One region of the Kitasatospora sp. P5_F3 genome, then DNA from elsewhere that is predicted to be linked to it. Evidence: riboswitches for the same ligand, from Rfam matches in the RefSeq annotation. Region 1 holds a riboswitch; each other region holds the start of a gene.
The links. A riboswitch is a leader RNA that binds a small molecule or an ion and turns the genes downstream of it on or off. The one in region 1 is predicted to bind cyclic di-AMP.
Positions count from the first base shown of each region.

Region 2: it holds a riboswitch for cyclic di-AMP, as region 1 does, so the genes downstream of both, ACXJMZ_RS02595 (transglycosylase family protein) here and ACXJMZ_RS00940 (glycoside hydrolase family 16 protein) in region 1, are expected to answer to the same signal.
Region 3: it holds a riboswitch for cyclic di-AMP, as region 1 does, so the genes downstream of both, ACXJMZ_RS11610 (M23 family metallopeptidase) here and ACXJMZ_RS00940 (glycoside hydrolase family 16 protein) in region 1, are expected to answer to the same signal.

Region 1 is NZ_JBFUMY010000001.1:226,581-229,783, reverse strand. It holds gene ACXJMZ_RS00945 (esterase/lipase family protein) at 1-1,171, shown strand, start outside; cyclic di-AMP (ydaO/yuaA leader) riboswitch at 1,310-1,477, shown strand; gene ACXJMZ_RS00940 (glycoside hydrolase family 16 protein) at 1,480-2,673, shown strand; gene ACXJMZ_RS00935 (hypothetical protein) at 2,683-3,141, opposite strand.
Region 2 is NZ_JBFUMY010000004.1:15,320-18,522, forward strand. It holds gene ACXJMZ_RS02585 (SDR family NAD(P)-dependent oxidoreductase) at 1-41, opposite strand, end outside; gene ACXJMZ_RS02590 (cytochrome P450 family protein) at 202-1,461, shown strand; cyclic di-AMP (ydaO/yuaA leader) riboswitch at 1,673-1,823, shown strand; gene ACXJMZ_RS02595 (transglycosylase family protein) at 1,829-2,548, shown strand; gene eno (phosphopyruvate hydratase) at 2,760-3,203, shown strand, end outside.
Region 3 is NZ_JBFUMY010000012.1:268,932-272,134, forward strand. It holds gene ACXJMZ_RS11610 (M23 family metallopeptidase) at 37-1,068, opposite strand; cyclic di-AMP (ydaO/yuaA leader) riboswitch at 1,074-1,227, opposite strand; gene ACXJMZ_RS11615 (DUF6348 family protein) at 1,586-2,323, shown strand; gene ACXJMZ_RS11620 (hypothetical protein) at 2,380-2,574, opposite strand; gene ACXJMZ_RS11625 (PP2C family protein-serine/threonine phosphatase) at 2,919-3,203, opposite strand, start outside.

The DNA.
Region 1 (3,203 bases):
CGCACCGCCCTCGTACCTCCAACTGGAGGCCACTTTCGGCCAGCCCGGCAACGGCTGGGCCAAGGTGGAGCGTTACTACGACTCCACCCCCGGCTTCCGCACCGAGCAGTACCCGACCGACGGCCGGGGTGACCAGGACGGCGCCCGGCTGACGTACTTCGGCGGCGTCAAGCGCCCTTCCTCGGCCCGCTTCCTGCTCTACTCCGCGGCCGGCTGGAACAGCGGCACCGGTTCCGCCGTGCTGCTCGTGCACGGCGCCAACGACAACGCCGACCGGGCCTGGGCCAACCCCGCCGAGAGCGGCAACTGCGGTGCGTCCAACTGCCCTTCGACCGGGTTGGCGCAGCAGCTGGCCGCCGCCGGGCACCGGGTCTTCGCGGTCAACTTCGCCCACAAGCACGGCGACAACCTGATGCAGGCCCAAGTGGTGGGCGACGCACTGGCGTTGATCCGGGACCGGCTCGGGGTGGCCCAGGCGGACGTGGTGGCCTGGAGCAAGGGCGAGGTGGCGGCCCGCAGTTACGTCTCCTCGATCCGCCCGTCCTGGGGCCGCGGCTACGCCGGTGACGTCCGCCGCCTGGTCACCCTCGGCGGCCCGCACGGCGGTCTCGACTACGTCTACGCCCACGGCTGGAGCTTCTCGCTGGCCACCTGGCCCGCCTGCGGCGGCACCGCCAACGCACCGTCCCCGCACCTGTACATGACCTGCTACGGCAGCTACACCGCACAGCCCTGCCTCGGCGTGCTGCCCACCGGCGGCTACGACTGCTACCCCGGTCAGCGCCAACTCCTGGCCCGCTGGGACGGGTTGTACGGTGTCGACCAGCTCGCCCAGGACTGGTGGACCACCTACTACGGTGGCCAGGGCTTCTACACCTCCGGCCAGGGCATCCAGGCCGCCATCGACGCGGGCTCGCTGATCAGGCCGCTGCAGCAGGCGGGCATCCCGGCGAGCGTCCCCACCTACCTGCTGGCGGGCGGCTCCGCGGACCTTCCCGGCCTGCTGAACGAGAACCGCGGGCCCAGCGACGGCCTGGTCTTCACCGCCAGCGCCCTCGACACCACCGGCATCGGGACCGTCGCCGCCACCAAGCTGGTCACCGGCCTCAACCACCTCGAACTCGGCTGGACCCCGGCCGCCGCCACCCAGATCACGGCCTGGCTGGCCTGACCGGTCCGAGGCCGGTTAAACGTCGTGTGAGCGAGGTCTCGTTGTCGATGGACGGACGACCTGCCTAGCCTGCATGGAGCTGTCCGCATCTGCGCGGACCCCGCCGCCGGGACGCCGAGTCCTGCCCACCCGGTGTCGGGAACTCGATCACCGAAACATGGGCAGGAGCGGGGGAACCAGGTCAGTCTGCGGTCCCCCCTGCTCCGGTGCGGGGGCCGCTCGGGGTGAAGCCGCGCCCACCGCGGCCGGGCGATTCCTCTCGCCCGAACCCGACAGCTCACCTCGTAGGCGTCGCAGAGGACCTGCCCATGCGCATCGCCCTTACCCCCGCACGCCTCGGCGCGGCCGCCCTGGTCGCCGTACCGCTGATCGCCACCGGCCTGGCCGGTCAGGCCCAGGCCGCCACCTCGGTGACCCAGGACCGGCTGACCCCCACCTCGATGGCCGCGAACACCGCGACCAAGGCCGGCCTGACCGTCCACTCCAGCGCCTGCTTCACGGCCAAGACGCTCGGCGTCGGCGTCCGTGACGCGGCCGGCCGGAACCTCGACTTCCCCGGTAACGCGAGCAACGTCCAGATCTGCCCGAGCGGCGTGAACTTCACCAGCGCGGCCCGGACGCTGCCCGCCGGGACGTACACCCAGTTCGGCTTCTGGCAGGACCTGGGCGGGAGCTGGCACAACCTGCCCTCGCAGAAGCTGACCGTCGGCAGCACGGTCACGCCGACCCCCACGCCCACCCCGACCCCGACTCCCACGCCCACGCCGACTCCCACCCCCACGCCGACCCCCAGCCCGGCCCCGAGCACCTCGCCGATCCCCGGCAAGGCGTTGACCTGGTCGGAGGAGTTCGACAGCTCGATCGCCTGGGGCTCCAAGTGGGTCGGCGACCGTAGCAGCGCGTACCGCTACGGCAACCACAACCCGGACGACAACAAGCTGGACTGGCTGACCACCAGCGGCGTCTCGGTCTCCGGCGGGGTGGCCACCTTCACCGCCAAGCCGTCCAGCCACACCCTGGAGAGCGGCAAGCAGGCCTGGGACACCGGGCTGCTGACCACCGAGTACTCCTCGCAGGGCTTCCAGGTGAAGACCGGCGACTACGCCGAGACCCGGGTCAAGCTGCCGGCCGGCTCCGGGGCCTGGCCCGCGCTGTGGACCTGGAAGAACGGCAACGGCGAGATCGACAGCTTCGAGTACCACCCCGACAACGCCGGGCTGCTGGAGCTGACCAACCACGTCAAGTCCGGCTTGAAGTACTACACCGACGCGAACGCGATCGGCCACGACAAGTGGGTCACCGTCGGCACCTACTACGGCGCCAACTCCGTTGACTGGTACGTGAACGGGACCAAGGTCTTCTCCGACGGCACCGGTGTCGGTGCGGACTGGTCGGCCTACCTGATCCTCAACCTCTCGGTGGGTGCCGGGCAGTACCACCCGGCACCCTCCGGTACCGCGCCGATCAGCTTCGCCTCGGACTACGTCCGCGTGTACCGCTGACGCAGCGGCTCAGCTGACGGTCAGCGTGAACGGCGTGCTGTCGTTCGCGGGACTGTGATCGTCCACACTCACCACCCTGACGTGCCCCTCGGCCACCGTGCCGTGGGGCACGTCGGCGTTCACCCGGACCGGCACCAGCGCGGTCGCGGTCCGCAGGGTGGGCAGCCCGGCGGGGAAGGTGCAGCTCACCACCTGTCCGAACAGGGATCTGCAGTTCGCCGGGAAGTACGGCCCCACGGCGCTGAACCCGGCCGGCAGGTCGATCAGCACCGTGAAAGCGGAGGCCGTGCGCTGCGGGCCGAGGTTGGCGACGAAGCCGTGCACGGTGGTGGTCCCGCCCGGCGGGGCCGGATCCGGGTCCAGCCGGACCACCTCGAGGTCGGAGTTCGAGGGCACCGCGCTCGCCGTCGTGGCACCGAGCATCAGCGCCGTGGCAGCGGCCAGTCCCGCCATCACCCATCTGGTCACCGTCATCACCTGTCTGCCGAACGTGGTCGCACCGGTACGCACTGTATTCGGCGTAGCGTGGA
Region 2 (3,203 bases), on a different contig from region 1:
TCGAGCACCGCGATGACCACCACTGCCCCGGCTACCCGCATGGCCTGCTCCTCCCTGAGAGCTACGCCCGGTGGAGCACGCCGCACCGGCGTCCACCGAGACCGTATCGGAGGATCGTAAGCACGCCACGATCCTCCGCAAGAGCAATTACCCGCCAGGTGACCCAGCTCACTCCTCTTCTGGCAGGTTACGGTGCACGACATGCCGGAAACGCACCTGAATCCCCAGCCGGAACTCTTCACCTGGGAGTTCGCCGCCGACCCCTACCCCGCGTACGCGTGGCTGCGCGAGCACGCGCCGGTGCACCGCACCACGCTGCCCAGCGGGGTGGAGGCGTGGCTGGTCACCCGGTACGCGGACGCCCGGCAGGCGTTGGCGGACGGGCGGCTGTCGAAGAACCCGGCGCACCACAGCGGGCAGGCGCACAAGACCGGCCGGGTCGGCATCCCGGGCGAGCGGCAGGCGGATCTGATGACGCATCTGCTGAACATCGACCCGCCGGACCACACCCGGCTGCGGCGGCTGGTGTCGAAGGCGTTCACGCCGCGCCGGGTGGCGGAGTTCGAGCCCAGGGTGCAGCAGTTGACGGACCGGCTGATCGACGACTTCGCGGCCCGTGGCTCGGCCGACCTGATCCACGAGTTCGCCTTCCCGCTCCCCATCTACGCGATCTGCGACCTGCTCGGCGTGCCGCCGGAGGACCAGGACGACCTGCGGGACTGGGCGGGCGCGATGATCCGTCACCACGGCGGGCAGCGCGGCGGGGTGGGGCGGGCGGTGAAGAGGATCCGGACCTACCTGCTGGAGCTGATCCACCGCAAGCGGGCCGACCTGGGTGACGATCTGATCTCCGGTCTGATCAGGGCGAGTGACCACGGTGAGCACCTGACCGAGAACGAGGCCGCGGCGATGGCCTTCATCCTGCTGTTCGCCGGCTTCGAGACCACCATCAACCTGATCGGCAACGGCACCTACGCGCTGCTCCGCAACCCGGCCCAACGTGCGTTGCTGCAGGAGTCGGTGCAGCGCGGCGAGACGGCGCTGCTGGCCACGGCGGTGGAGGAACTGCTGCGCTACGACGGCCCGGTGGAGCTGGCCACCTGGCGGTTCGCCACCGAGCCGCTGACCGTCGGCGGCGTGGACATCCCGGTCGGCGACCCGGTGTTGGTGGTGCTGGCGGCGGCCGACCGGGACCCGGCCAGGTTCGCCGGAGAGAACACCCTGGACCTCGCCCGCAAGGACAATCCGCACCTCGGATTCGGCCACGGCATCCACTACTGCATCGGCGCCCCGCTGGCCCGGCTGGAGGGTCAATTCGCCCTGGCCACGCTGCTGACCAGGCTGCCCGACCTCCAACTGGCCGCCGACCCCGAGGAGCTGCGCTGGCGGGGCGGTCTGATCATGCGCGGGCTGCGGGAGTTGCCGGTGTCGTTCACGCCGGAGGGCGCCGACGTGCGCTGACGGCGTGTCGGTCAGATCTGATCAGGTGTGATCTGAGTACGCATCAATCCGGACATACCAGTGCGGTTTGTGGACGATCTATCGTCTGGCGTGATTTCCGTGTGATGTGTTCGACATAAGCTTGTGATCGATCGGGTCATCTGCTTACTCTCCCTGGTGTTCGCAGCTGCGAACCCCGTGCGCGGAACGCCGAATCCTGCCCGCCGCGCTGCCGGGACACCGACCAGACCCTTGGGCAGGGGCGGGGGACCCAGGTAAGTCGCCGTCCCCCACGGCTTGGGGTGAAGCCGCCAGCAGTGGCGGCCGGGCCACCTCCCGGTCCGAACCCGACAGCTCACCTCGCAGGCGTGCGGAGAGGGACTTCTTCATGCTCTTCACCGGTTCGGGCCGTCATCGTCGTCGTACGCAGGCCGAGAAGATCATCGCCGTCGCGGGTGTCGCGGGCGTCGGCATCGCACTCCCGCTGTTGACCGCCACCGGCGCGCAGGCCGCCCCGGTCGACACCTGGGAGAAGGTCGCCCAGTGCGAGAGTGGCGGCAACTGGAGCATCAACACCGGGAACGGCTTCTACGGCGGACTCCAGTTCACCCCGAGCACCTGGAAGGCGTTCGGCGGTCAGCAGTACGCCGGGCAGGCCAACCAGGCCAGCAAGGGCCAGCAGATCGCCGTCGCCGAGAAGGTGCTCGCCTCCCAGGGCCCGGGCGCCTGGCCGGTCTGCTCGGTCAAGGCCGGTCTGTCCAAGGGTGGTTCGGCCGCCCAGGTGGACACCTCCTCGGACCGTGCCACCCGCTCGGAGACCCGCGCCCCGGCGCCGGCCGCCAAGTCCTCGAAGCAGACCACGCCGAAGGCGTCGGCCGCCCCGAAGCCCGCGACCCCGAAGTCGGCCGCGCCGACGGTGACCGCACCGAAGCACGCCGCGCCGACGACGCCGGCCGCCGGCGGATACACCGTCAAGTCGGGTGACACCCTGTCCGACATCGCCGCTGCCAACGGCCTGAACTGGCAGCAGGTTTACCAGGCCAACCAGTCCGTCATCGGCGGCGACCCGGACCTGATCCTGCCGGGTCAGGTGCTCAAGCTCGGCTGAGTCGCGACCCGCTGATTCACGACACACCGTCAGGCGGGGTCGTACCGGCTTGTTCCGGTACGACCCCGTTTACGGTCATTCAGGTGAACTACCGATGAGTAGCCGGGCCACACGGTGAGACGGGACCAAGGTCAGCGTGGCCCCGGGCTCCGGTGCGGTTAGGCTCTGGTCGTAACGACAACAGATCCCGCTTCCGTCAAGGAGATGCCTCGTGCCGTCCATTGATGTCGTCGTAGCCCGTGAGATTCTCGACTCCCGTGGCAACCCCACGGTCGAGGTCGAGGTCGGTCTGGACGACGGCAGCACCGGCCGTGCCGCCGTCCCGTCGGGTGCTTCCACCGGTGCCTTCGAGGCTCTTGAGCTGCGCGACGGCGACAAGAACCGCTACTTCGGCAAGGGTGTCGAGAAGGCCGTGCTGGCCGTCATCGAGCAGATCGGCCCGGAGCTGGTCGGCTACGACGCCACCGAGCAGCGGCTGATCGACCAGGCCATGCTCGACCTGGACGCCACCCCGGACAAGTCCTCGCTCGGCGCCAACGCGATCCTCGGCGTCTCGCTCGCCGTGGCGCACGCCGCCTCCGAGGCCAGCGACCTGCCGCTGTTCCGCTACCTCGGTGGCCCGAACGCGCACGTGCTGCCCGTCCCGATGATGAAC
Region 3 (3,203 bases), on a different contig from region 1:
GGGGGGCCGAAGTCGTCTGAGGCGGGGTCAGACGGATCAGACGTTGACGCCGTGCGCGCGGAGGTAGGCGACCGGGTCGATGTCGGAGCCGTAGGACGGGCCGGTGCGGACCTCGAAGTGCAGGTGCGGGCCGGTCACGTTGCCGGTGGCGCCGGAGAGGCCGAGCTGCTGGCCGGCCGAGACGGTCTGGCCGACCTTGACGGAGATCGAGGAGAGGTGGGCGTACTCGGAGTACTTGCCGTCGGCGTGCTTGACGACGACCTCGTTGCCGTAGGACCCGCCGTTGCCGGCCGAGACCACGGTGCCGGTGGTGATGGCCTTGACGACGGTGCCGGTCGAGGCGCGGAAGTCGACACCGGTGTGGTAGCCGCTGGACCAGGAGGAACCGGAGGCGTGGTACGCGGTGGAGGTGCCACCGCTGACCGGGGCGACGTAGCCGCCGGCCGCCACGGTGGTCGACTGGGCCTTCGGAGCCGCAGCAGCCTTCGGGGCCGTGCTGGCCTTCGGGGCGGCGGCGGCCTTCGGGGCCACGGTGGTCGACTTGGAGCGGGACGCCTTGGTGGAGTCCGTGGTGCTCGCGGAGGAAGAGGAAGACGAGGAGGACTTGGTCTCGGTCTTCGGCGCCTCGACGGCGGCCTTCGGGGCCTCCGCGGCGGGCTGCGGCGCGGCGGCCACGGCCTGGCCGGCGAGCGAGAGCTGCTGGCCCGGGTAGATCAGGTTCGGGTTGCCGCCCACCACGGTGCGGTTGTCCTGGTAGAGCTTCTCCCAACCGCCGTCCACCTGCTTGGCGTTGGCGATCTTCGAGAGGGTGTCGCCACTGACGACCTGGTAGCTGCTCGCGGCCGGAGTGGCGGCGGCGACCGGCACCACGGCGGGCGCAGCGGTCTCGGTGGCGATGGTGGTGACGGCAGCCGGGGCGGCCTGGGGCACGGAGGCGGCGGCGTGGCCCTGGTGGGCGCTGGCGGCGGCCACCGGGAGTGCGAAGGTGGCGCCGAGTACGCCGGTCGCGACGGCGATCCGGGTCAGGTGGGACAGCTGGACGCGACGGTGCTTGCCCTGTGCGGACATGGGGGTAGTCCTCTCCGACGCCTACGAGGTGAGCTGTCGGGTTCGGGCGGGAGATGCCCGGCCGCAGGAATGCGGCTTCACCCCAAGCCGTCCCGGTTCACACCGGTTCGGCGACTTACCTTGGGTCCCCCGCTCCTGCCATGCGTGCCTTGTTCGAGGCGCCGGGCGGCGGCAGGACTCGGCGTTCCGCCCGGTTGAGCCCGTCCGGTCGTTCACCGGACAGGCCTCGAAGCAAAGCCGATCGACCGCTTCGTGGCAAGCCCCGGTTGAACGGTGAACAAGGATGATCAGGGACGTAGGTCACGTCCCGGCCGGGACTTGCGACCCGGACGGCCCGAATCGGCGACGCTTCGTCCCCGATCGGTTCACGGAGGGTGGCCGATATCGCCGTCCGTACCCACCTGGACCCGCTCCGCCAGCGTGCGCCGTGACACCGGTCACGCCGGGCCGATACGCTCGCCCACGGTCGAGCTCGAACGCCGGTGTTCGAAGCACCCGCTGAGCAAGGAGCCCGCCTGTGCGCCCCCAGGAACGGCTGGCCGTCATCCAGCGCGCGGTGATCCGCGAGATGGCCGGGCTCGGTCAGGACTTCACCGTGGACGGCCCGCTGGTCCGCGGGCCCGGCACCACGGCGGTGGCCTTCCGCGACCACGACGAGCGCGGCACCGGCGGCGGCCATGTCGACCTGGGGTACGTGCTGCGGCTCGGCCAGGGCGACGCACCGGTGATCTGGGACTGCGCAGCCGGCGTGGGCGGCACCGAGGTGGAGCAGCTGGACAGCGCGGTACGGATGTGGGCGGGCACCACGGCGTCCGCCGTGGTGAGCCTGCTGACCGGCAGCGGCGACCACTACGACGCCCCCGAGTTCCCCGGCTGGCACGTCGTACAGGGCCCGGCCGCGGTGTTCGGCGCCGACACCGACCCGCTGTTCGACTGGGTCACCGAGCGGGACCTCGGCCCGGTGCTGGCCGCCGCCGTACTGCCGAAGCTGACCGAGCGTCAGGTCAACGGCGTGAAGCTGTTCTTCGGCGGCAAGGCGGGCGACGACGTCGCCGAGGTCCGGATCAACGGGACGGTCTGCGAGCAGGCTTCGGCCGCCCTGCGTGCGCTGGACTGGCCCCGCGGCGAACGGCTCTGCTGGGCCCGGCTGTTCCTGCTGCTGGTCGCCGAGCACCCCCGGTCGGAGGCATCCGGGCAGGCCGAACCCCCGCCGCAGCGCCACTGGTTGGGCCGCTGGTGGCGGAGCCGTCGCTGAGACCGGCCGGTCCGTGACCGGCCGCGGCCGGCCCGACCCGGGTCAGCCGTGCCTGGTCAGCTGGCGACCGAGGAGATGGTCTGCGCGAGCTGGGTGAGGAAGTCCTGGATCGGCTTGGCCGCCGTGGACTGGCTCAGCATGAAGCCGAAGAGCGCAGCCATGATCGCATGACTGGTCTTCAACTGCCCGTTGCGGATGAAGATGACCACGATGATCCCGAACAGGACCAGCGCTGAGACGGAGAAGGCCACCAGGACTCACTTCCTCATTCTTTCGTAGCGAGCTTCGTGGCGGGCCCAATCCCCCGAGACCCCCCGAGAACCGACCGTCCCACCCGAACTCAGTGTGGTCGTTCGTGCCGACTGCGTAAAGGACTTGCCGGAACGCAGCCGCGAAGATCCTGCGATGTGAGACGAATTTCCGCCGACCGAGACGATAGCCCAGTTGACCTGACGGGCCGTCGAACGGGTACCCCTAACTGGAAGTTGACCGTTTCCGCGCTGGTGGGAGCGGACCTAGATCCACTCCATTGGGCTGCCGTCAGGAATGGCCGAAGACCGGTGCACCGACTTGACACGGTCCGACCATCGGTCGGTCACCCGCGCCAGAGCAGCAGGACCGCCCGGTCGTCGTTGACGTCCTTGGCCACCGACTCGATCAGCTTCACCGCCGAGCCCCGGCCGCCGTGTTGGGAGAACGGGGCGCCGCCGACCAGCCGGTCGGCCTCTCCCATCAGCCGGTCCATCCCCTCGGTCAGGTCCCGGCCGGGGATCTCCACCATGCCGTCGGTGCAGAGCATCAGCACGTCGCCCTGGTCCAGCCGGCCGCGCACCGCCTCGAACACCGCGCCGTCGTAGACCCCGAGCAGCGCGCCCTCGAC